DNA from 3 places in the Micromonospora sp. NPDC049523 genome. Region 1 is predicted to be linked to each of the others. Evidence: riboswitches for the same ligand, from Rfam matches in the RefSeq annotation. Region 1 holds a riboswitch; each other region holds the start of a gene.
What was found. A riboswitch is a leader RNA that binds a small molecule or an ion and turns the genes downstream of it on or off. The one in region 1 is predicted to bind cyclic di-AMP.
Positions count from the first base shown of each region.

Region 1 (7,289 bases):
ATCAGGTCGGAAAGCTGCCCGAGCGTGTCGAACTGCTCCGGGGTGAGTACGTCGACCACCAGGCGCCGTACGTGCGAGACGTGTTTCGGGGCCGCCCTGGTGATCTCTTCCAGGCCGCTCTCGGTGATCTGGATGAACGCGCCCCGCGGGTCGGTGACGCAGGGCTCCCGTTCGACGAGGCCGCGTCGGGCCATCCGCCCCAGGTGGTGGGTGAGTCGGGTCTTCTCCCACTGGAGATGGGCCCGGAGTTGGAAGATCCGCAGCCGTCCCCCGGGTGCCTCGCTGAGGTGCACCAGCACGGCGTAGTCGCTCTCGGAGAGACCGGTGTCGGCGAGCAGTTGGCGGTTCAGCTTGCTCTGTAGCTCCATTTGCATGGTGATGAAGGAACGCCAGGCACGCTGCTCCCGCTCACTGAGCCACCGTTCCCCGTTCGCCGCCACCTGCCCATGGTACCCGCCAGGATGACACGTCACCCCAGCTCAAACCGGCCCCGCGTACCGCGGTGCTGCGTCGATCCAGGGCAAATGGGTGCTTGTTGATCTCTGCCACTCCCATTTGCCCCAGATCCACGAGAGGGTACGGGTCAGAGCATGGACATGTGTACGTGGTCAGTGTGGTCACTCTCACCGCTGTACGACTTCCAGCCGGTGGCCGGGAACCAGATCTGCTTGTACCAGATCACGTAGAGGATGCCGAGCTGCTCCGCGTTGCGGACCAGGAAAGCGGTGAGGTTGTTGCCGTAGAGCCGCTGGTCCTGCGTACGCGCGGGGGCGAATCCGCTGTTCAACAGGGACCAGTCGCAGGCGCGACCCTTCGGGTGCTCGAACGGGCCACCGTTGCGGTGACAGCCGACGAAGCGGTTGAAGCCGGCCTTCTTCACCTCGTTGTACGCGTGCAGCGTGCGCGGGGTGATGCAGCCGCTGGTGGTCGGGTCGTCCTTGCTGCACGACTCCTTCGGCCAACCACCACTGGCCGTACGTGGAGCGGCCTTGGCCACCGGTGAGCTGGCGTTGACGAAGCCGTTGGTGAGCTTCTTGCCGCCGACCAGGGCGAGCGAGCGTTCCGCGTCCTGCTTCTGCCGTGCCATCACGGCCTGCTGCTTCTCCTGCTCCTTGACCTCGGCGTCGGCCAGGGCCTTGGCGCGTTCGACCAGCTCCTGGGCGATGTTGAGCTCGTGCAGCTTCTGGTCGTTGACCGCGTTCATCTCGTCGAGCGCGACCGCCCGCTCCAGGAACGAGTCCGGGGACGCGCTGTTGAGCAGCGCCGACACCGCGCCGAGCTTGCCGGTGCGGTAGGAGCGCGCGGCGATCTCGCTGACCTGGGGGGTCAGCGCCTCGATCTGGGCCTCGGCCTTCGCCAGCTCGGTGGCGAGTACGGCCTGACGCTTCTTCGAGGCGTCGAGCGCGGCCTTGGCGTCGGCGAAACGCCGGCCGGTCGCTTCCAGGACCTCGCTCAGCAACTGGTTGTCGGACTCGGCCGCCGGGGCCGGCGTCGATGGTGCGGCCTGGACCGGGGTCGAGTACGGCGCCACCATGAGCAGGGTGGTGACCAGGGCCAGGGCAGGCGTGAACCATCGGCGGAGGGGTGCCGTCATGCAGGATCCTTCCGTTGGTCGCCGACCGGGTTAGCTGACGGGTTCGGGATGGAAGTGATCCCTACCGCTGTCGCGGATTCACCCCACGTACTCGGTTCCCCGATTCGTCCAGGACGATTAGGCGACGGTCCCGCCGGCACCGGTTGGCGCCGATTGGCGTTGACCGCGAAGAATCTTACCGTGTGACGCGTCCCGATGGGCATGCCCGTCGGGTGCGAAAAGCGTTATGGTGCAACAACTTTCGGTTATTATCCCCCGTTCCGACCACCATGGATACACGCTGTAATGGTGGTGGTGCCGATTGTCGAATCAGCGATAGGAGATCAGCGGTTGCCGCGTTTGCGCGACGACTGCGCTTTTCCGGCCGACTGGTTGCCAGCCGCGGCTTTCCGGGCCGCCGCCGCACGTCTGGCCGCCGCCGTGGTGGCGGGCCGCCCGCGGTTCGCCGGACCGGTGTTGATCCGCGCCGTACGTCGGGGTCGGATCGCCAGCGCGACGATGACGATCACACCGACCAGCAGCAGCACCGGCAGCAACCAGACCATCGGGCTGCCGTCGTCGGAGGCGCGACTGGCATTGTCCGGCACCGGCGACGCGGGTGCGGCGGTGTTGCCGGTACCGGCACCGGGGTTGGTCGAGGACGGCCGTTCCGGGTTCTCGGCGAGGGCCAGCAGTGCCGGGTCGGCGGCGTTCGTCGGCGCGGTCCAGCCCCTCGGTGCCGGGGTCGGCGCACCGGAGTAGGAGAACTTCACCGTGCCGCGTACGGGCTCGCGGTCCGAGGCCACCGACAGATAGCTGGCGGTGTACTCGCCCTTCTCCGGCCAGTGCGAAACCTTGACGAACGCCGAGTATCCGGTGTGGTAGAGCTTCGGCTCCCACTTGCCGTTGACCAGGTTCAGCTCGGTGACCGGGCGGTCGAGTCGCTTGTCCGCGCCGGGCTGCCAACCGGCGTCGACGCGTACGCCGCTCGGCGCGGTCACGGTGAAGTACGCGTTCGCCGCCGGAGTCTCGGTGAAGTACAGCTCCAACGTCTGCATCGGTTGGGACAGCGTCGCGCCGGCAACCGGGTTGGAGACGGCGAGCTGGCCGTGCGCGGACGCGGGCGACCCGACCACGGCGAGCGCGATCGTGGCGCCGAGAACAACGGCGAACAGGCGGCATGCCGCGCGGACAGTAACCAGCCGGGTCGATCGCATCGGCCCATCATGGTGGCTTCCGCTGTGCCCGGCAAGACGCTACAGTCGCTTCCCAATGTCACGGGACCGGCTGATCGGGGAGATGTTGATGATGCCCTCTGTCGGTCGTCGCCGTGCACTGGCCGTACTGACCGGTGTTGTCCTGCTGGCCGTCGCGGGTACCGGATGCGGGTCGACCGACGAACCGGTGGACGCCAGCGCGCCCGTCGAGGTGGCCATCACCATCACCGAGGGCCGGGCCGAGCCGCAGCCGGGCCGGGTGGACGCGAAGAAGGGCCAGTCCGTCCGGATCACCGTGACCAGCGACGTTCCGGACCGGGTGCACGTGCACGGGTACGACGTCGGCGCGGAACTGCCCGCCGGTCAGCCGGCCACGGTCGAGTTCGTGGCGGACATGGACGGCCTGTTCGAGGTCGAGACGCACGAGTCGAGCGTGCTGCTGTTCCAACTGTTAGTCCGATGAGGACGGTCCCGGAGCTGCTCGCCCACGGGGTCGGCGGGCGGCAGGACCTGCCCATCCCGTTCGCGTACGCGGTGACCGGTGCTGCGCTCGCCCTGGTCATCTCGTTCGTGGTGCTGGGTGCGTTCTGGCGGGAGCCGCGGCTGGGTGACGCCGAGGCGGGTCGGCCGGTGCCGGCGCGGGTCGCCCGGCTGCTCGACTCGGCCGGTTGGCAGTGGGCGCTGCGATGCCTGGGACTGGTGTTCGCGGGCTACTTCGCGATCGGCCTGTTCTTCGGCCCGGACGTCGACCGCAACCCCACCGCCGGGCTGTTCTACGTGCTGTTCTGGGTCGGGCTGGTGCCCGCCTCGCTACTCTTCGGGCCGGTCTGGCGGGCGCTGAATCCCCTGCGTACGGCCTATCTGCTGGGTGCCGCGCTGATCCGTCGGGATCCGCGTCGGGGACTGCGGGCATTGCCGGCGCGACTGGGCTACTGGCCGGCGGCGTTCGGCCTGCTGGCGTTCGTCTGGCTCGAACTCGTCGCGCCGGAGCGGGCCACCGTGCCGGTCATCCGCACCTGGCTGGTGGCGTACGCGCTGCTGATGCTGGTTGGCGCGGCCGTGTTCGGGGTCGGTTTCTTCGACCGGGGCGACGCCTTCGAGGTGTACAGCGACCTGGTGGGCCGGCTCGCGGTGGTCGGCCGTCGCGACGACGGGGTGCTGGTCTGGCGCAACCCGCTGGAGGGGATGAGCGGCCTGGCGCCGGCTCCGGGACTCACCGCGGTGGTGGTCGTCCTGCTCGGCTCCACCCTGTTCGACAGCCTCTCCAACGCCCCGGCGTGGTTCCGGTTCGTGCAGAACACGCAACTGCCGGCGGTGTTCACCAACACCGTCGGGATGCTGGTGCTGATCGGCCTGGTGCTGGCCGCGTACGGCCTCACCTGCCTGCTCGCGGCGAAGCTGGCACCGGGGGTGCGGCCGGTCGACGTGGCGGCCGAGATCGCGCACTGCATCGTGCCGATCGCGGTCGGGTACGTGCTCGCGCACTACTACTCGCTGCTGGTCCTGGAGGGGCAGCGGACGATCGCGCTGCTCTCCGACCCGCTCGCCACCGGGGACGCGAACTGGCTGGGTACGGCGGACTGGTCGGTCAGCGCGGCCCTGGTCACCCCGACCGGGGTGGCCATGTTGCAGGTGACGCTGATCGTGCTCGGCCACCTGCTCGGTACGGTGCTCAGCCACGACCGGGCGTTGGTGCTGTTCCCCGGCCGGTCCGCGGTCACCGCGCAGGTGCCGTTGCTGGTGCTGATGGTCGGCTACACGGTCGCCGGCCTGCTGCTGCTCTTCGCCGGCTGACCCGGCACCGTCCCTGCCTGTCGTTCTTCCGGGGTCGCTTTCGCGGCCTCTCGACCTCCCCGCGTCCATCGAAGGTGGGAATGAGTCCCAGTTCTGACTTGCACACATAGCGATGTACGCATACTTTGTGGGAGTCGGCGCGGCGCGGAGAGAGGGCGACCCCATGGGTGCAGGCCACGACCACGGCGGGCACATGCTCAGGGCAGGCGAGAAGCACCGCCGCCCGCTCTGGGCCGCCCTCGCCGTACTGACCGTGTTCATGCTGGTCGAAGCCGTGGCTGCCTGGCTCACCGGGTCGCTGGCCCTGCTCTCCGACGCCGGACACATGTTCACCGACGTGCTCGGCATCGGCATGGCGCTGGCCGCGATCACCGCCGCCAGCCGCGCCCGACTCGACACCCAACGCACGTTCGGCCTCTACCGGCTGGAGGTGCTCGCCGCCCTCGGCAACGCCGTACTGCTCTTCGGAGTCGCGATCGCGGTGCTGGTCGAGGCCGTACGCCGGTTCGGTGACCCGCCCGAGGTCGCCGCCGGCCCGATGCTCGTCGTCGCCTTCGGCGGCCTGCTGGCGAACATCGTCGCCTTCCTGCTGCTGCGCTCCGGCGCCAAGGAGAGCCTGAACGTGCGCGGCGCCTACCTCGAAGTGCTCGGCGACCTGCTCGGCTCGGTCGGGGTCATCGTCGCCGCGCTGGTCATCACGTTCACCGGCTGGCTCTACGCCGACCTGGTGGTCGCGGTCGCGGTCGGTCTGTTCATCCTGCCGCGCACCTGGCAACTCGCCCGTGCCGCGATCCGGGTGCTGGTCCAGGCCGCCCCGGCGCACGTCGACGTGACCGAGGTACGCACCAGCCTGGCCGGCGTCGACGGGGTCTGCGACGTACACGACCTGCACGTTTGGACGCTCACCTCCGGCATGGACGTCGTCTCCGCCCACCTCAGCCTCGACCCCGGAGCCGAGGTCGGCCAGGTGCTCACCGCGGCAAGGGGACGGCTGCACGAGAGCTTCGGCATCGACCATGCCACCCTTCAGGTCGAGCCGCTAACCTCGGCCCGGTTGTGCCAGGACAGCCACTGGTGATTCGGCGGGAACCATCCGGTCGCCCGGCACGACTACCCGTGGGGGCCGTTTGCCATCGCCGTTGGGAGTTGAGCTGGATGCGGGTGTTCCGCCCACTTGCCGTTATCGCCGTCGCCTGTGCCACCGTGCTGGCGGCCATGCCCGCACCCGCCTGGGCGCACAACGAGCTGCGCGCCAGCAACCCGGCCAAGGGCGCCCAACTCGCCAGCGCGCCGGCCCAGGTGGTGCTCGACTTCGCCGAACGCCTCAACCCCAAGTTCACCACGGTCGCGGTGACCGACAAGGCCGGTGCGGTGGTCGGCGCCGGGCAGCCGGAAGTCAGCGGCCCGCGCGCGGTGCAGCGGCTCCGGCAGCCGCTCGACGCGGGGGACTACACCGTGGCGTACCGGGTGGTGTCGGTCGACGGGCACCCGGTCAGCGGCAAGCTCACCTTCACCGTGACCGCGCCCCCGCCCGCCAGCGCACCGGCGACCCCCTCTGCGGCGAGCCAACCCTCGACCGGGCCCGACCCGACCGGCGCACCCGTCGGCGCGACGGCGTCCCCGTCGGACGAGTTGCCGGGCGACCTGCCGGGTGACCTCGCCGGAGACGAGACCAGCACCGAAGGCGGGCGCAGCCTCGTACCCGGTCTGCTGCTCGCCGGTGTCGCCGTGCTGGTGATCGGCACCGGATTTCTGCTCGTCCGGCGCCGCCGGACCAGCCAGCCGTGACCGGCCCGGACCAGCGGGCCGTGGGCACACCGGACCAGGTGGTCGGTGTCGCCGATCGGCCCACCGCCGCGGGCCGCGCCTACCCCGGTGGGTGGCCGGTCGCCGCCGCCGGGCTGCTGGTCGCCGTCGGGGTGCTGGCCGCACTGCTGTGGTACGGCGGCGCCACCCGCCGGGAAATCCTGCCCGGCCTGGCCGACGCCGGCCCGATCACCCCGTGGGCGTTGCCCCTCGCCCGGCTCGGCATGCAGGTCGGTGCGGTCGTCACCGTCGGCCTCCTGCTCGCGGCGGTGCTGCTCTCGGCCCGTGCCGCCGGTGATGGCCTCTCCGCCACCGGCTACCGACGGGTACGGGCGGCGGCCTGGTCGGCGCTCGGCTGGTGCGTAGCCAGTGTCGCCGCGCTCTGCCTCACCCTCGCCGACGTACTCGGCCTGCCGATCGGCGAGGCGGTGTCGGTCACCTCGGTCGTCAACTTCGCCACCACCGTCCAACTGGGTCAGGCACTGGCCCTCTCCAGCTGGCTGGCCGGGGCGATCTTCCTGATCTGCCGGGCCGCGCTGACGCCACGAACAGCCGGTGTCGCGCTCCTGCTCGGCGTACTCGCGATGGTGCCGCCGGTTTTCACCGGACACGCCGCCGCGGCCAGCAACCACAAGCTCGCGGTCTCCGGGCTGCTGCTGCACGTCGTACCGGTGGCGCTCTGGGCGGGTGGGCTGCTGGCCCTGGCGCTGACCGGCCGCGCCAGGACCGACCAACTCGCCATCGCCGTACGCCGGTTCTCCCCGCTCGCCGCCGGCTGCCTGCTCCTGGTCGCCGCCTCCGGCCTGGTTTCGGCGTACGTGCGGCTGCCCGGCCTCGGCGCACTCCTCGACACCCGGTACGGCCAGCTCGTCCTGCTCAAGACCCTGCTGCTCGGTACG
Region 1 covers NZ_JBFAPP010000004.1:194,907-202,195, forward strand. The annotation lists gene AB0J90_RS07670 (MarR family winged helix-turn-helix transcriptional regulator) at 1-440, opposite strand, end outside; gene AB0J90_RS07675 (hypothetical protein) at 584-1,594, opposite strand; cyclic di-AMP (ydaO/yuaA leader) riboswitch at 1,598-1,728, opposite strand; gene AB0J90_RS07680 (copper resistance protein CopC) at 1,918-2,790, opposite strand; gene AB0J90_RS07685 (hypothetical protein) at 2,879-3,253, shown strand; gene AB0J90_RS07690 (hypothetical protein) at 3,250-4,584, shown strand; gene AB0J90_RS07695 (cation diffusion facilitator family transporter) at 4,748-5,662, shown strand; gene AB0J90_RS07700 (copper resistance CopC family protein) at 5,740-6,372, shown strand; gene AB0J90_RS07705 (cytochrome c oxidase assembly protein) at 6,369-7,289, shown strand, end outside.

Region 2 (7,289 bases), on a different contig from region 1:
CGGGCGTACCCGGTGGTGCGGCTGAGCAGTGCGGCCGACCAGGCGGACGCGTTGTCGGCCTCGCTGGACGAGTTGCTCGGCATCTTCGCCGCGCTGCTCGGCATGTCGGTGCTGATCGCGCTGTTCGGGATCAGCAACACGCTCTCGCTGTCGGTGTTCGAACGTACCCGTGAATCGGCCACGCTCCGGGCGCTGGGGCTGTCGCGGCGGCAGCTCGGTCGCCTGCTGCTGGCCGAGGCGGCGCTGATCGCGCTGGTCGGCGCGCTGGCCGGGATCGCCCTGGGGGTTGGCGTCGGCTGGACCGCGGCACTCGGACTGATCAGCAGCTACGGGCACGGGCTGCCGGTCGTACCGGTGGGGCAGCTCGCCCTCTGCACGGGCCTGGCCTGCGGCGCGGCGGTGCTGGCCGGGCTGCTGCCGGCCCGCCGGGCGAGCCGGGCACCGATAGTGGCGGCGATGGCGAACGAGGGCTGAGCCGCCCTGCTCCCCCGGTGCCGGTTCCGGTCCAACCCGCTGGCACACATTGCGATATCAGCATATGTTGGGCCATAGTGGGACCGGCGACGGAGGGTGTGTGCGTGGGCGCGGGTCATGACCACGGCGCGCAGGCGATGCGCGCCGCCGAGCGGCACCGGGGACGGCTCTGGTTCGCCTTCGGGCTGCTCGTCGTGTTCATGGTCGTCGAGGCGGTCGCCGCCCTGGCCACCGACTCACTGGCCCTGCTCTCCGACGCCGGGCACATGTTCACCGACGTACTCGGGATCGGGATGGCGCTGGCCGCGATGACCGCGACCCGGCGTGCCACCGACGACCCGCAGCGGACCTTCGGCCTCTACCGGCTGGAGGTGCTCGCGGCGCTGGCCAACGCGGTGCTGCTCTTCGGCGTCGCGATCTACGTGCTGGTCGAGGCGGCCCGCCGGTTCGGCCAGGACCACCCACCGACCGTGCTGGCCGGGCCGATGCTGGTGGTCGCCATCCTCGGCCTGCTGGCCAACCTGGTCGCCTTCGCGCTGCTGCGCCCCGGGGCACGGGAGAGCATCAACCTGCGCGGCGCCTACCTGGAAGCGCTCGGCGACATGCTCGGCTCGGCCGGGGTCATCGTCGCGGCGCTGGTGATCGCGAACACCGGCTGGTGGTGGGCCGACCCGGTGGTCGCGGTCGCGATCGGCGTGTTCATCCTGCCCCGGACGTGGCGACTGGCCCGAGCCGCGATCCGGATCCTGGTGCAGGCCGCGCCGGAGCACCTCGACGTGCCCACGGTGGCGGCCCGGCTCTGTGCCGTACCGGGTGTCGCCAACGTGCACGACCTGCACGTCTGGACACTCACCTCGGGCATGGAGGTCGCCTCGGCGCACCTCACCCTCTCCGCCGGTGCCGAGGTCGGCGCGGTGCTGGCCGCCGCCCGAGGGGCGCTGCACGACGACTTCGACATCGCGCACGCCACCCTCCAGGTCGAGCCCGGCAGCGCCACCGAGAACTGCGGCCCCGCCGACTGGTGAACCCCGATCCGGTACGCACCTCCAGCCGGCTTGCCCCTTACCGGCACCCGCAACCCGACCACTCTTCGCTTTCCTCGTCCTTAAATTTTGTCCCCCGACCGGGTGAAGTTTTCAGTTTATATCCGGCATATCATTTCGATTCATTAGCCGACGCCGACGAGCCAACACTGTCCGTACTGGACCCGGCCGGTAGGCTCGGCTCCGGTCTCCGCCGGGCGGCGCCCTCCGGCGCCTGCGGTGACCGTCGCCTAATCGCACATGCGAGCCGGGGAACCATCGCGTCATTGGGGTGCATCCGCGTCAGCGGTAGGGATCTTCCGTCCCGAACCCGTCAGCTAACCCGGTCGGCGGCTGACGGAAGGACGTGCACCGAATGCCATTGTTGGCGCCCGTACGACCCCGCTATCCGCGCGCGGTCCGCACCGCGATCGCGGTCACCCTCACTTTGTTGGCCAGCGCCTTCACCCCCGCCGCCGCGCTGGCCGCACCCGCTGCGACGCGCACCGCCGTACTCGCCGCCGCCCCCGGCGGCACCGACGACGAGGGCGGCAGCGACAGCCTCCGGGAGCAACTCGACGTCGCGGCCAAGGGCTATCTCGACGCCCAGGCGGCGCTGGACAACTCCACCAAGCGGCAGCAGCAACTCGCCGCGCACCTGGGCACCCTGGAGGCCGAGCTGGTCACCCGTACCCAGACGGTCGGCGAACTGGCCGGCATGGCGTACCGCACCGGCCGGCTGGGCCCGCTCACCGCCCTGCTCAACAGCAACTCGCCGGACGGTTTCCTGGACCGCGCCGCGTCGCTGGGCACGGTCGCCGCGAACGAGGACCGCCAGCTCCGCAACCTGATCGAGGTACGCGACAAGGAGGCCCGGGCCAAGGCGGCGATCGACAACGAGATCCGGGAACAACGCAAGCAGCTCGACATCATGGCCAAGCGCAAGCAGCAGGCCGAACGAGCGCTGGCCGCGGCCGGCAGCGGCGGCTCCAGCCCCGGGGTCACCGGCACCACCACCGCCGCCACGGCCAAGCCCGCGCCGCGCAACTCGGACGGGTCGTGGCCGAAGGAGTCGTGCAGCGTCAACGACCCGACCACCACCGGCTGCATCACCCCGCGCACCCTGAACGCGATGAACCAGGCCAAGGCGGCCGGCTTCACCCGCTTCGTCTCCTGCCACCGCACCGGCGGCTCGGGTGAACACCCGAAGGGCCGGGCCTGCGACTTCGCGGCGGAGAAGGGCGGCTTCGGCGGCGTCGCCACCGGCGGCGACAAGACGTACGGCGACAACCTCGCCGCGTACTTCGTCAAGAACGCCAGCCGCCTCGGCGTGCTTTACGTGATCTGGTTCAAGCAGATCTGGTTACCCGGCAGCGGCTGGAAGGCCTACAACGGCGGCGGCGACCCCTCCAGCAACCACACCAACCACGTCCACCTCTCCGTGAACTGACCACTGCGCTGCCCCCTCCTCGGCGGCGGGGAGGGGGCAGCGGGTCAGTGGTTGGCGTTCCAGAACCCGATGAGGGTGGCGGTCCACCAGCCGAGTTGGCTGACCGTCGCGGCCAGGGCACCGGGGAGCAGGTCGGGCCAGGGCAGAGGGTTGTCACCGGCGCGGGCGAGGCGGTCGCGTACGCGGCCGAGGAACAGCCCGTTGATCCCCACCGCGAGTACGGCGAGCAGCTTGAGCTGCACCAGCCCGGACGAGGTGTCGGGGCGCAGTGCGGCACCGCTGGCGACCAGCCCCAGCAGCCCCAGCCAGATCAGCACGTGCACCCCGTGCGCCATGCCCAGCACCGTGCCCAGCCGTTCCCGGCGCAGCAGCCAGCGCAAACTGAACCAGTCCACGGTGAGTACGGCTCCGAAGCCGACCACGAGGCACGCCAGATGGCAGAAGAGCGCGAACGACCGCCAGCCCGGACCGACGCTGAGGTGCGGGGCGACGAGCACCACGACCAGCCAGCCGAGGACGACGGCGGCGATCGAGCCGATCCGCGCCCCCCGACCGGCCGGCCGACGGTGGCCACCCCGCCAACCCGCCGCCGGACCAGACCCCGGTTCGGAACGACCGGCAGGGGACCCCGATCCGCGCCCGGCCGGAGAAGCTGTCTCGCGGGCGGCGGCGGGTGGTGCGTCGGCACCGACGGGACGCGGTGTCAGGTGATCGGTGGATGATGCTGGTCGGTGGCCGTCGGCGGTGGTCGGAGCCGGGCGGTCGCCGGTGGGCGTGGAGCGGGCATCCTGCCTCGACGCTCCGGGACGGGTACGGCGGCTCGCCGGGTCGGCGCGGTCGTACCGGCCGGGCAGGGTGGGGCGATGTCCGGCGCGCTGCCGCGCGAGGGCGTACTCGGGCGCGTACTCCTTCGCCGGGGCCGGCGCGTACTCCCGCTCGGGCGCAGGTCCGCGGTCGACTTCTGCGGCGTCGGTGCTGTGCCGCCCGGGGGTACGGAGGTCAGACATCCGGACCGGCGGTTCCCGCAACCGGCATGGTGGTTCCTCCGCTCGCTCGGACCGGGTCGGCTCGGAACCGGGTCGACCGGGAGGGGACCAACCGGCCCCTCCTGTTCAGGAGACTCGGCGGGGGCGGCGGCGCAACAGAAACTTGCCCGACAAGACGTAGCCGGCTGCCGGCCGATCAGGGGAGGGCGGCGCGCGGGGGTGCGATGGCGCCGAGCAGGAGGCGCAGTCCGGGGGTCGGGTCGAAGGCCGGGTCGGGGAAGGCGAGCTGGTGCATGATCACGCCGTCCATGTGGTCGAGCATGAGCCGGCAGTGTCGCTCCGGGTCCGGTGAGCCGACCGCGCGCAGCCAGGGTGCGCCCCAGCGGACCAGTTCAGCGTTGCCCTGGCCGAGGTCGGCCTGCAACTGCGGGCGGACCGCGGCGTCCAGGCAGAGGGCGAGGCGGGCGACCGTACGCGACCGCCCGGCACCGACCGCCGTACGCACGAAGTCGGCGAGCAACCGGGCCAGCTCGTCGAGGTCGGCGGGGTGGACCGCGCCGGTCGTACGCTGCCAGTCCGCCCGGTCCAGCGCGGCCAGCCGGGCGACCACGCCACCGAGCAGGGCGTCGCGGGTACGGAAGTGGTTGGACGCGGATCCGGCGGGCAGCCCGGCCTCGGCGTCGACGGCCCGGTGGGTGAGCTGGCGCAGCCCCTGTCCGCCGAGCACGCGGATGGCGGCGTCGGTGAGTTGGTCCTGCCGGGACGACATCCGCTCACCCTAACGGACTACGCCCGTAGTCAGTTTCACTACAGCCGTAGTGACATCCCACTACAGCCGTAGTACGGTCCGCCCATGACAAAACGAGCGGGCATCATCGGCGGCGGCATCGGCGGACTCGCGACAGCGATCATGTTGCAGCGGGCCGGCTGGACGGTACGGGTCTTCGAGAAGGCACCCTCCCTCGTCGGCACCGGCACCGCGCTCGGCATGTGGCCGGCATCGCTGCGCGCCCTCGACGCCCTCGGCCTCGGCGAGGACGTACGTCAGCGCGGCGCGCGGCAGCACCACGGCAACTTCCTGCGCCCGGACGGCAGCCGGATCGCCCGCCTCGACGTGGGTGCGATGGCCCGACGCAGCGGCGACTCGGTGTACCTGATCTCCCGACCGGCCCTGCTCGGGCTGCTCGCCGGGGCGCTCGCCCCCGCGACGGTCAGCTTCGACAGCCCGGTGACCGACCTGGCCGCGTACCGAACCGGGTTCGACGTGATGGTGGCCGCCGACGGCGTGTTCAGCCGTACCCGTACGGCGATCTTCGGGCCGGGCAGCGCGGCCCGCTACGTGGGCGCGACCGCCTGGCGGGGCACCGTGGACGGGGCGACCGACGCGGTCAACGAGACCTGGGGCCGCGGGCAGCGCTTCGGCATCACCCCGCGCGAGGACGGCCGGACCAACTGGTACGCCACCGCGCTGACCCCGCCGGGCGGACGCTCGCCGGAGGGCGAGTCGGGGGCGCTGCGGGCCAGGTTCGGTGACTGGCACGCGGGCGTACAACAGGTGTTGAGCCGGCTGCGGCCGGCGGAGATCCTGCGCCACGACCTCTACCAGCTCACCCCGCCGCTGCCGAGCTACCTCGACGGCAACGTGGTCCTGATCGGCGACGCGGCCCACGCGATGACCCCCGATCTGGGGCGGGGTGCCGGGGAGGCACTGGTCGACGCGGTGACGCTCGGACGGTGCCTGACCGGCGCCGCTTCGATCGCCGCCGGCCTGGCCGAGTACGACAACCTGCGTCGCCGGCCGACCCAGCGGCTGGCCCGGCTCTCGCACCGGGTCGGCCGGGTCGCCCAGGCCCGCCGGTTCACCCCGCTACGCGACGCCGCGGTCCGCCTCGCCCTCTCCTTCGGCCCGCCCGCCTGAGCCACACCGCCCTTCGGCCCGCCCGCCTGAGCCGCACCGCCCTTCGGCCCGCCCGCCTGAGCCGCACCGACAAGACCACGCGATAAGTCTGTTATTGGATGATCTGCCACGGATCGAGTTGGCTATGCTGGTCGACATGACCGCGATGGCACCGACCCGGACCGAACCGGATCTGTCGTTCCTGTTGGACCACACCAGCCACGTGCTGCGGACCCGGATGGCGGCGGCGCTCGCCGAGATCGGGCTCACCGCGCGCATGCACTGCGTGCTGGCGCACGCCCTGGCAGAGGAGCGGACCCAGATCCAGCTCGCCGAACTGGGCGACATGGACAAGACCACGATGGTGGTGACGGTCGACGCGCTGGAGAAGGCGGGGCTGGCCGAGCGCCGGGCCTCCGCCACCGACCGGCGGGCCCGGATCATCGCGGTCACGCCGGAGGGGGCGCGGGTCGCCGAGCAGAGTCAGCGGATCGTCGACCGGGTGCACGAGGAGGCACTGGGCGCCCTTCCAGCCGACGAGCGCAAGGCCTTCCTGCGCGCCCTGGATCGCCTGGTCACCGGGCATCTTGCCAGTCCGGCCGAGCACCCCCAGCCGGTACGCCGAGCCCGCCAGCGCGGCAACTAGCCCACCGCACCAGCACACGAATTAGCTCACTAACAGATCGTCTCTAACAAAACTATCTGCTACGGTCCTCCTGTTGCCCGGTACGAGTACGTCCGTACGACAGGAGGACCGACGTGTCCAATCCCCTACCCCGAACCCGTTGGCTGGCTCTCGGAGTCATCGCCACCGGGATGCTGATGGTCATCCTCGACGGCAGCATCGTCACCGTGGCGATGCCGGCGATCCAGGCCGACCTGGGCTTCTCCCCCACCGGCCTGAGCTGGGTGGTCAACGCCTACCTGGTCCCCTTCGGCAGCCTGCTGCTACTGGCCGGACGGCTGGGCGACCTGGTCGGCCGCAGGCGCCTGTTCCTCACCGGCATCGCGGTGTTCACCGCGGCCTCGCTGCTGGCCGGTGTGGCCACCTCACCCGGGGTGCTGATCGCGGCCCGGTTCGGCCAGGGCGTCGGCAGCGCGATGAGCGCCTCGGTCAGCCTCGGCATCCTGGTGACGCTCTTTGTCGAGCCCGCCGAACGGGGCAGGGCGATCGCCGTCTTCAGCTTCACCGGTGCCGCGGGCGCGTCGATCGGCTCGGTGCTCGGCGGCCTGCTCACCGACTCGCTGAGCTGGCACTGGATCTTCTTCATCAACCTGCCGATCGGGCTCGCCGCGCTCGTGGTCGCGCTGCGGGTGCTGCCGGCCGAGCGTGGGCTCGGGCTGGCGGCCGGCGCCGACGCCACCGGTGCCGTACTGGTCACCGCCGGGCTGATGCTCGGCATCTTCACCGTCGTCAAGGTCGACGAGTACGGCTGGACCTCCGCCCGTACGCTCGGCTC
Region 2 covers NZ_JBFAPP010000002.1:315,964-323,252, reverse strand. The annotation lists gene AB0J90_RS04005 (FtsX-like permease family protein) at 1-474, shown strand, start outside; gene AB0J90_RS04000 (cation diffusion facilitator family transporter) at 612-1,499, shown strand; cyclic di-AMP (ydaO/yuaA leader) riboswitch at 1,735-1,865, shown strand; gene AB0J90_RS03995 (hypothetical protein) at 1,873-2,946, shown strand; gene AB0J90_RS03990 (hypothetical protein) at 2,991-3,953, opposite strand; gene AB0J90_RS03985 (TetR family transcriptional regulator) at 4,129-4,701, opposite strand; gene AB0J90_RS03980 (FAD-dependent monooxygenase) at 4,786-5,850, shown strand; gene AB0J90_RS03975 (MarR family winged helix-turn-helix transcriptional regulator) at 5,987-6,475, shown strand; gene AB0J90_RS03970 (MFS transporter) at 6,589-7,289, shown strand, end outside.
Region 2: another riboswitch for cyclic di-AMP. It lies ahead of AB0J90_RS03995 (hypothetical protein); the one in region 1 lies ahead of AB0J90_RS07675 (hypothetical protein).

Region 3 (7,289 bases), on a different contig from region 1:
GAGGTCCGGGTCGACGGAATCGTGGCGGCCCAGCGGGGCCTGCGCGGCAAACCGCATCCGGATACCTTCCTGGCCGCCGCCGAGCAACTCGGCGTCAAGCCCGACCAGGCCGCCGTCTTCGAGGACGCGCTGTCCGGAGTCGAGGCGGGCCGAGGCGGTGGCTTCGGCTTCGTCGTCGGCGTGGACCGGGTCGGGCAGGCCACGGCGCTGCGCGAGCACGGTGCCACGATCGTGGTCGCCGACCTGGCCGAGCTGCTGACCGGCGAGGATGCCTCATGATCCGGGAACGGGCCTATCCGGTCGAGCCCTGGCACGTCCGGGAAACCCGCCTCGATGTCGACGTGCTGGCCCAGTCGGAATCGGTGTTCGCGCTCGCCAACGGGCACATCGGACTGCGCGGCAACCTGGACGAGGGCGAGCCGCACGGGCTGCCCGGCACCTATCTCAACTCGTTCTTCGAGCTGCGGCCGCTGCCGTACGCCGAGGCCGGTTACGGCTTCCCCGAGTCCGGGCAGACCATCGTCAACGTCACCAACGGCAAGCTGATCCGGCTGCTCGTCGACGACGAACCCTTCGACGTCCGGTACGGCGAGCTGTTCGACCACGAACGGGTGCTCGACCTGCGGGCCGGCACCCTGCACCGGGAGGTGCTCTGGCGCTCCCCGGCCGGCAAGCGGGTACGGATCCGCAGCACCCGACTGGTGTCCTTCACCCAGCGCTCGGTGGCGGCGATCCGGTACGAGGTGGAGCCGGTCGACGAGCCGCTGCGGCTGATCGTGCAGTCGGAACTGGTCGCCAACGAGGTGCTGCCGGCGCAGAGCAAGGATCCGCGGGTCGCGGCGGTGCTGGAGTCGCCGCTGCAGTCCGAGGAGCACCTGGCCCTGGAGGACGGGGGTCTGCTGGTCCACACCACCCGGGCCAGCGGGCTGCGGCTGGCCGCGGCGATGGGTCACGAACTGGAGGCTCCGGCCCGTACCACCCTGAGCACCGAGACCTTCGACGACTGGGCCAGGACCACCATCACCTGCGTACTCCAGCCGGGTGAGCGGATCCGGCTGGACAAGTACGTCGCGTACGGCTGGTCCAGCGAGCGGTCCCGACCCGCCCTGCGGGACCAGGTGGGCGCCGCGCTGGCCGGGGCCCGTTTCTCCGGCTGGGACGGGCTCCTCGCCGAGCAGCGCGACTACCTGGACGCCTTCTGGGACACCTCGGACGTACGGGTCGAGGGCGACCCGGAGGTGCAGCAGGCGGTCCGCTTCGGCCTGTTCCACGTACTCCAGGCGGGTGCGCGGGCCGAGTTGCGCCCGATCGCCGCCAAGGGGCTGACCGGTCCGGGCTACGACGGGCACGTGTTCTGGGACACCGAGACGTTCGTGCTGCCGGTGCTGACGTACACGCTGCCGTCGGCGGTGGCGTCCGGGCTCCGGTGGCGGCACTCGACCCTGCCGATGGCCCAGGAACGGGCCCGGACCCTCGGGCTGAACGGGGCCGCGTTCCCGTGGCGGACCATCCGGGGCCAGGAATGCTCGGCGTACTGGCCGGCGGGTACGGCCGCGTTCCACATCGCGGCGGACATCGCCGACGCCGTACGCCGCTACGTGCAGGCCACCGGCGACCAGGACTTCGAGCGCGAGATCGGGCTGGAGTTGCTGGTCGAGACGGCCAGGCTGTGGCGTTCGCTCGGGCACCACGACCGGGCCGGCAAGTTCCACCTGGACGGGATGACCGGCCCGGACGAGTACACCGCGGTGAAGAGCGACAACGTCTACACCAACCTGATGGCGCAGCGGAACCTGCTCGCCGCCGCCGACGCTGTGTCGAGGCACAGCGACCACGCCTGGCGGTTGGGTGTGGACGACGAGGAGACCGCCGCCTGGCGGGACGCGGCGAGCGCAATGCACATCCCGTACGACGAGGAGTTGGGCGTACACCAGCAGGTGGAGGGCTTCACCCGGCTCCAGGAGTGGGACTTCGCGGGCACGCCGCCGGAGAAGTACCCGCTGCTGCTGAACTACCCGTACTTCGACCTGTACCGCAAGCAGGTGGTCAAGCAGTCCGACCTGGTGCTCGCGATGCACTGGCGCGGGGACGCGTTCACCCCGGAGGAGAAGTCCCGCAACTTCGCCTACTACGAACGCCGTACGGTCCGCGACTCGTCGTTGTCAGCCTGCACCCAGGCGGTCCTCGCGGCCGAAGTCGGGCATCTCGAACTGGCCCACGACTACCTGGGCGAGGCCGCCCTGATGGACCTGCACGACCTGAACCAGAACACCCGCGACGGGGTGCACGTCGCCTCACTGGCCGGGGCGTGGATCGCGCTCGTCGCCGGCTTCGGCGGGATGCGCGACCATGGCGACACCCTCTCCTTCGCGCCCCGGTTGCCGAACCGGATCGACCGGTTGGAGTTCTCGCTGGTCTGGCACGGGCACCGGCTCCGGGTCGACGTACGCGAACGCGAGACGACGTACTCGCTGCGCGACGGCGACCGCAGCGGCGGGGTGGTGGAACTGTTCCACCACGGGGAGAAGGTCCGCGTTACCTCCGACGAACCGGTGACCAAACCGGTGCCGGAGGCGCGCCCCGCGGGTCCCGCACCGAAGCAGCCGCCCGGCCGTGCCCCGGCCCGCAGGGCCTCGGTGGCCGAGATCGCCGGCCCGACCGTCAAGTCCGAGGTGGAGCCCCAGCGCCCCCGCGCCCAGAAATAGGTCAGCGGCCGTCCCGGTCAGAGCAGGGACAGGTGTACGTGGTTGGTGTGGTCGCTGGACGGGTCACCCTTCGCGGAGGAGTACGCCTTCCAACCCGTTGCCGGGAACCAGATCTGCCGGTACCAGATCACGTACAGGATGCCGAGCCGCTCGGCGTTGCGGACCAGGAACGCGGCCAGGTTGTTGCCGTACGTCTTGTCGCCGCCGCTGGCGTCCCCGCCGAAGCCGCCGGCCTTCGCGGAGAAGTCGCAGGCTCGGCCCTTGGGGTGTTCGAACGGCCCGCCGCTGCGGTAACACGAGACGTACCGGGTGAAGCCGAGCCGTTTGGTCTCGTTCAGCGCGTGCAGCGTGCGCGGGGTGAGGCAGCCGCTGGTGGTCGGGTCGTTCTGGTTGCAGGACTGTGCCGGCAGGGAGCCGTCCCGGTTGCGTGGTGTGGGTTCCGCGACCGGCGAACTGGCGTTCACGAAGCCTTCGGTCGTGGTGCCGCCGACCTGGGAGAGGGCGCGTTCGGCGGCTTCCTTCTGCTTGGCCATCACGGCGAGTTGGCGCTGTTCCTCGGCCATCGCGGCGTCGGCCGCCGCCTTTGCCCGGGTGGCCCGGTCGCGCGCCTCGTACAGTTGGCGAAGTTTGCTGTTGTCGCGCTGCGCGATCAGGTCGAGTCCGCCGGCCCGGTCCATGAAGTCGTCCGGCGAGGCGCTGCCCAGCAACGCGGTCAGCGGTCCGATCCGGCCGATCCGGTAGGCGCTCACGGCGACCTCTCCGACCTCGGGTGCGAGCTGGTCGAGCTGCGTCTCGATCTGGCGGAGTTCGTCGGCGAGCGCCACCTGGCGCTTGCGGGCGTTTTCCACTGCGACGCTGGCGGCGGCGTAACCACGCCCGGCCGACTCGAGTACGTCACGTAAGAGGGGGTTGCCGCCCTCGTCTCCGGGTGCGCTCGGCGAGGAGGGTGCGGCTGCGGCAGGCTCGGTGGCTAGCGCCGCACCGGCCAGCAGACTCACCGCGGTGAGCAGGGTCAGGGCCAGCGAGAACCGCTGACGCATAGATCTCGTCATGCACGTTCCTCCCGTCGGCCGCCGACCGGGTTAGCTGACGGGTTCGGGACGGAACAGGCCCTACCGCATGTGCGGACTCACCCCGACTACCTGGTTCCCCGGCTCGCACAAGGCGATTGGGCGGCGGTCGTCGCCGACAGCAGAGGGGGTACCACCGGGTCGGAACCGAGGGTGACATTACCGGATCAGATGGACTTAGTACCTGATTTCACGGTCGCTACCGGTAATTTTTCCTGCTAGGCGTACGTGCCCCGACGGGCCTCGGTGAGGAGTGCCCGTCGGGGTTCGTCGGAGTACCCGGTCAGTTAGCGGCGGTCCCCGGTGGAGGGGACACCCGAAGGGTCGTGCGGTGTCACCCGGCGCGGGTCGTCCGAGGCCCGTGCCTGTGCCGCCTCGTCCGCCCAGTCCCGCCGCGCGCCCTCGCGCTTGTCGCGTTTGTCCCTCGGCGGGCTGGTGCCGGCTCGACCGGACTCCGACTTAGCGGATTTGTGGTGGGTCATGGCATCCTCACGATCGCCTCAGCGCGGGCCGCTGCCGCGGCCGCCGTTGGTCTTCCTGCCTGACCCGGTTCGCCTTCCCGACCGGCAAGCCGGCAAACGGGGATTGCCCGCCCGCCGCCGGGTTGTTCCAGGCACGCGCGGGTACCGGACAGCGGGTGGAGACAGTGACGACCGAGACCACGATCTGGGCCGGGGAGGTGCAGCTCACCGCCGACCTGGTCACCCCCACCGAGGGGACGGTCGGGGTGGTGCTGTTCGCGCACGGCAGCGGCAGTTCCCGGCGCAGCCCGCGCAACGTCGCGGTGGCCCGGGTCCTCAACCAGCGAGCCCTGGCAACCGTGCTGGTGGACCTGCTCACGCCCGAGGAGGAGCAGGCCGACGAGGAGACCGCGGAGCTTCGCTTCGACATCCCTATGCTCGCCGGCCGACTGGTGGGCGTGATCGACTGGCTGCGTGCCGAGCCCGACACGGCTGCCCTGCCGATCGGGCTGTTCGGCGCGAGCACGGGTGCGGCGGCGGCTCTGGTAGCCGCAGCCGAGCGGCCGGAGCACGTACCGGCCGTCGTCTCCCGCGGCGGCCGCGCGGACCTTGCGGGTCCAGCCCTTTCCCGCGTACGGGCGGCGACGTTGCTGCTGGTCGGCGGTCGGGACGAACAGGTGATCCAGTTCAACCAGCAGGCCCGCGACGCGCTCGGCGGGGAGGTGGAACTGCGGATCATTCCCGACGCGACCCACCTGTTCCCGGAGCCCGGAGCGCTGGAGCAGGTCGCCGACCAGGCCGCTGGCTGGTTCGCCGACCGCCTGCCCAGCTTCGGCGCCGCACCCTGACCGGTGCCTCGGTCCGTGCCCCGTCCCGCCGCCGCCCGGCCCGTTCGTCAGCGGGATTGGCGGGTAACCCGCTGGCATGCACATCGGAATCATCGGCGCAGGAAACGTTGGTGGAACGCTCGCCCGTCGTCTCGCCGCGGCGGGCCACGAGATCGCGATCGCGAACGCGAGCGGCCCACAGAAGATGCAGGACCTCATGGGCGATCTCGGACACCGGGCCCATGCGGTGCCTCCGTCGGAGGCGGCACGCTTCGGCGACGTGGTGATCGTCGCCGTGCCGTTCGGCCGGTACAACGAACTGCCCACGGCGGAGTTCAAGGGCAAGACCGTCATGGACACCGGGAACTACACACCGGAGCGGGACGGGAACATTCCCGAGTTGGACGAGGACAGGACCACCTCCAGCGAGATGGTGCAGCAGCACCTGCGGGGCGCGCACGTGGTCAAGGCGTTCAACACCCTGCACGCCGAGGACATGCGCGACCACGCCCGTCAGTCCTCGGCCCAGGAGCGGTACGGCATCCCCATGTCCGGCGACGATCCGCAGGCCAAACGGGCCGTCGCGGATCTGGTCGAGGAACTCGGCTTCCAGCCGGTGGATGCCGGCGATCTCGCGACGGGTGGGCGTAAGCAGCAGCCGGGCGGCGTGACCTACGACGCCGATTTCACCGCCGACGAGCTGGTGGAGGCGCTGCGCCTGGACTCCTGACCATTGTCCGGGTTACGCCGGGTCCCGCCCCTGACGCAGCGCGGTGACCGTGTCGACCACCCGGTACACCACCGCGGTCACCGGCACCGCCACGAAGGCACCGGCGATCCCGCCGAAGAGCGTGCCCGCGGTCACCGCCACCAGGATCACCACCGGGTGCAGGCGTACCTGCCGTTTCATGATCAGTGGTTCGAGCAGGTTGCCTTCGGTCTGCTGTACGGCGATCACCGCCAGCAGGGCGAGCAGGGCGGTGGTCGGACCCTTGGCCGCGAGCGCGACCAGCACCGCGACGCTGCCGGCGACCGTGGCACCGATGATCGGGATGAACCCGCCGAGAAAGGTGACCACCGCCAGCGGAAAGGCGAGCGGGACTCCGAGCAGGACCAGCGCCAGCCCGATGCCGATGCCGTCGATCGCCGCGATCGCCACCGTGCCCCGCGTGTACGCGCTGAGCGTGTGCCAGCCGTTGCGACCCGCCTGGACGAACGCCGGCCTGGACCGGTCGGAGACCCGGCTCAGCACCCAGTGCCACATCGGCCGCCCGTCCTTGAGCAGGAAGAACAGCAGTACGAAAATCAGCAGTACGGCACCGGCCACCTCGGCTGCCGTACGGGCTCCGGCCACCGGGTCCGGTGTCGATTTACGCAGCCCGTCGGTCGCCTGCTTGGTCCACCGGTCCAGTTGCTCCGGGCTGACCGGCAGCGAACCGGTGATGAAGTCCCTGGTCCGGTCCAGCCCTTCGTCCAGTTGCTTGCTCAGGCTGGAGAACTGGTCGGCCGTCAGCGTCCACACCAGGTACGCGGCTCCGCCGATCACCGCCAACAGCAGGAACAGGGAGATGAGTGCGGCCAGCGCCGGGGGCAGGCGCAACCGGCGCAGCCGTACGGCCAGCGGGTCGAGCATGGCGGCCAGGAAGAGGGTCGCGGCGAGCGCGATGGTCAGCGGCGCGAGCCGGGAGGCGAGGGTGGCGAGCAGGTAGACCCCGCCCGCGATGATCAGCAGGCAGGCACTCCACACCACCGACCAGCGCAGGAACCAGGGCAGGCTGTCCCAGGTGCTGTGCACCCGTTGCTGGGCACCCTGGATCCGTTCGAGCCTGCCGTGCAGCGGCGCCTCCGGCTCCGGCGCCGCCGGGCCCGCCCCGACGGCGTCCGGATCGGGTGCCGCGGTGCCGTCAGACACGGTCGGCCCCTCGCTCGCTCGCCATGGTCACGGTGACCCCTCTCGATGTCGGCGGAGGGGCATTACCCGGTCAGGGGTGTGTCGACACGTCTGGGCGGGGCGTCCAGAAGCCTACGCGATGAGGCGATAGCTCCGGGTTTCGTCTTGAATATCGCTCTGGCCGTTGACCAGGACAGGCGGCTGGGGCTCCCGCGTGGCGCGGGAGCCCCAGCCTGGTTCGAGTCGGTTCAGGGTCGAGTCGGTTCAGGGACGGCCGTCGGCCCCGCACTTGATGATCGGCCGGATGCAGTCCTGCACCCGGCGTGCCATCTCGG
Region 3 covers NZ_JBFAPP010000025.1:7,466-14,754, forward strand. The annotation lists gene AB0J90_RS29575 (beta-phosphoglucomutase family hydrolase) at 1-279, shown strand, start outside; gene AB0J90_RS29580 (glycoside hydrolase family 65 protein) at 276-2,705, shown strand; gene AB0J90_RS29585 (hypothetical protein) at 2,723-3,757, opposite strand; cyclic di-AMP (ydaO/yuaA leader) riboswitch at 3,761-3,890, opposite strand; gene AB0J90_RS29590 (hydrolase) at 4,413-5,084, shown strand; gene AB0J90_RS29595 (NAD(P)-binding domain-containing protein) at 5,161-5,793, shown strand; gene AB0J90_RS29600 (AI-2E family transporter) at 5,806-6,975, opposite strand; gene AB0J90_RS29605 (DUF1996 domain-containing protein) at 7,219-7,289, opposite strand, start outside.
Region 3: another riboswitch for cyclic di-AMP. It lies ahead of AB0J90_RS29585 (hypothetical protein); the one in region 1 lies ahead of AB0J90_RS07675 (hypothetical protein).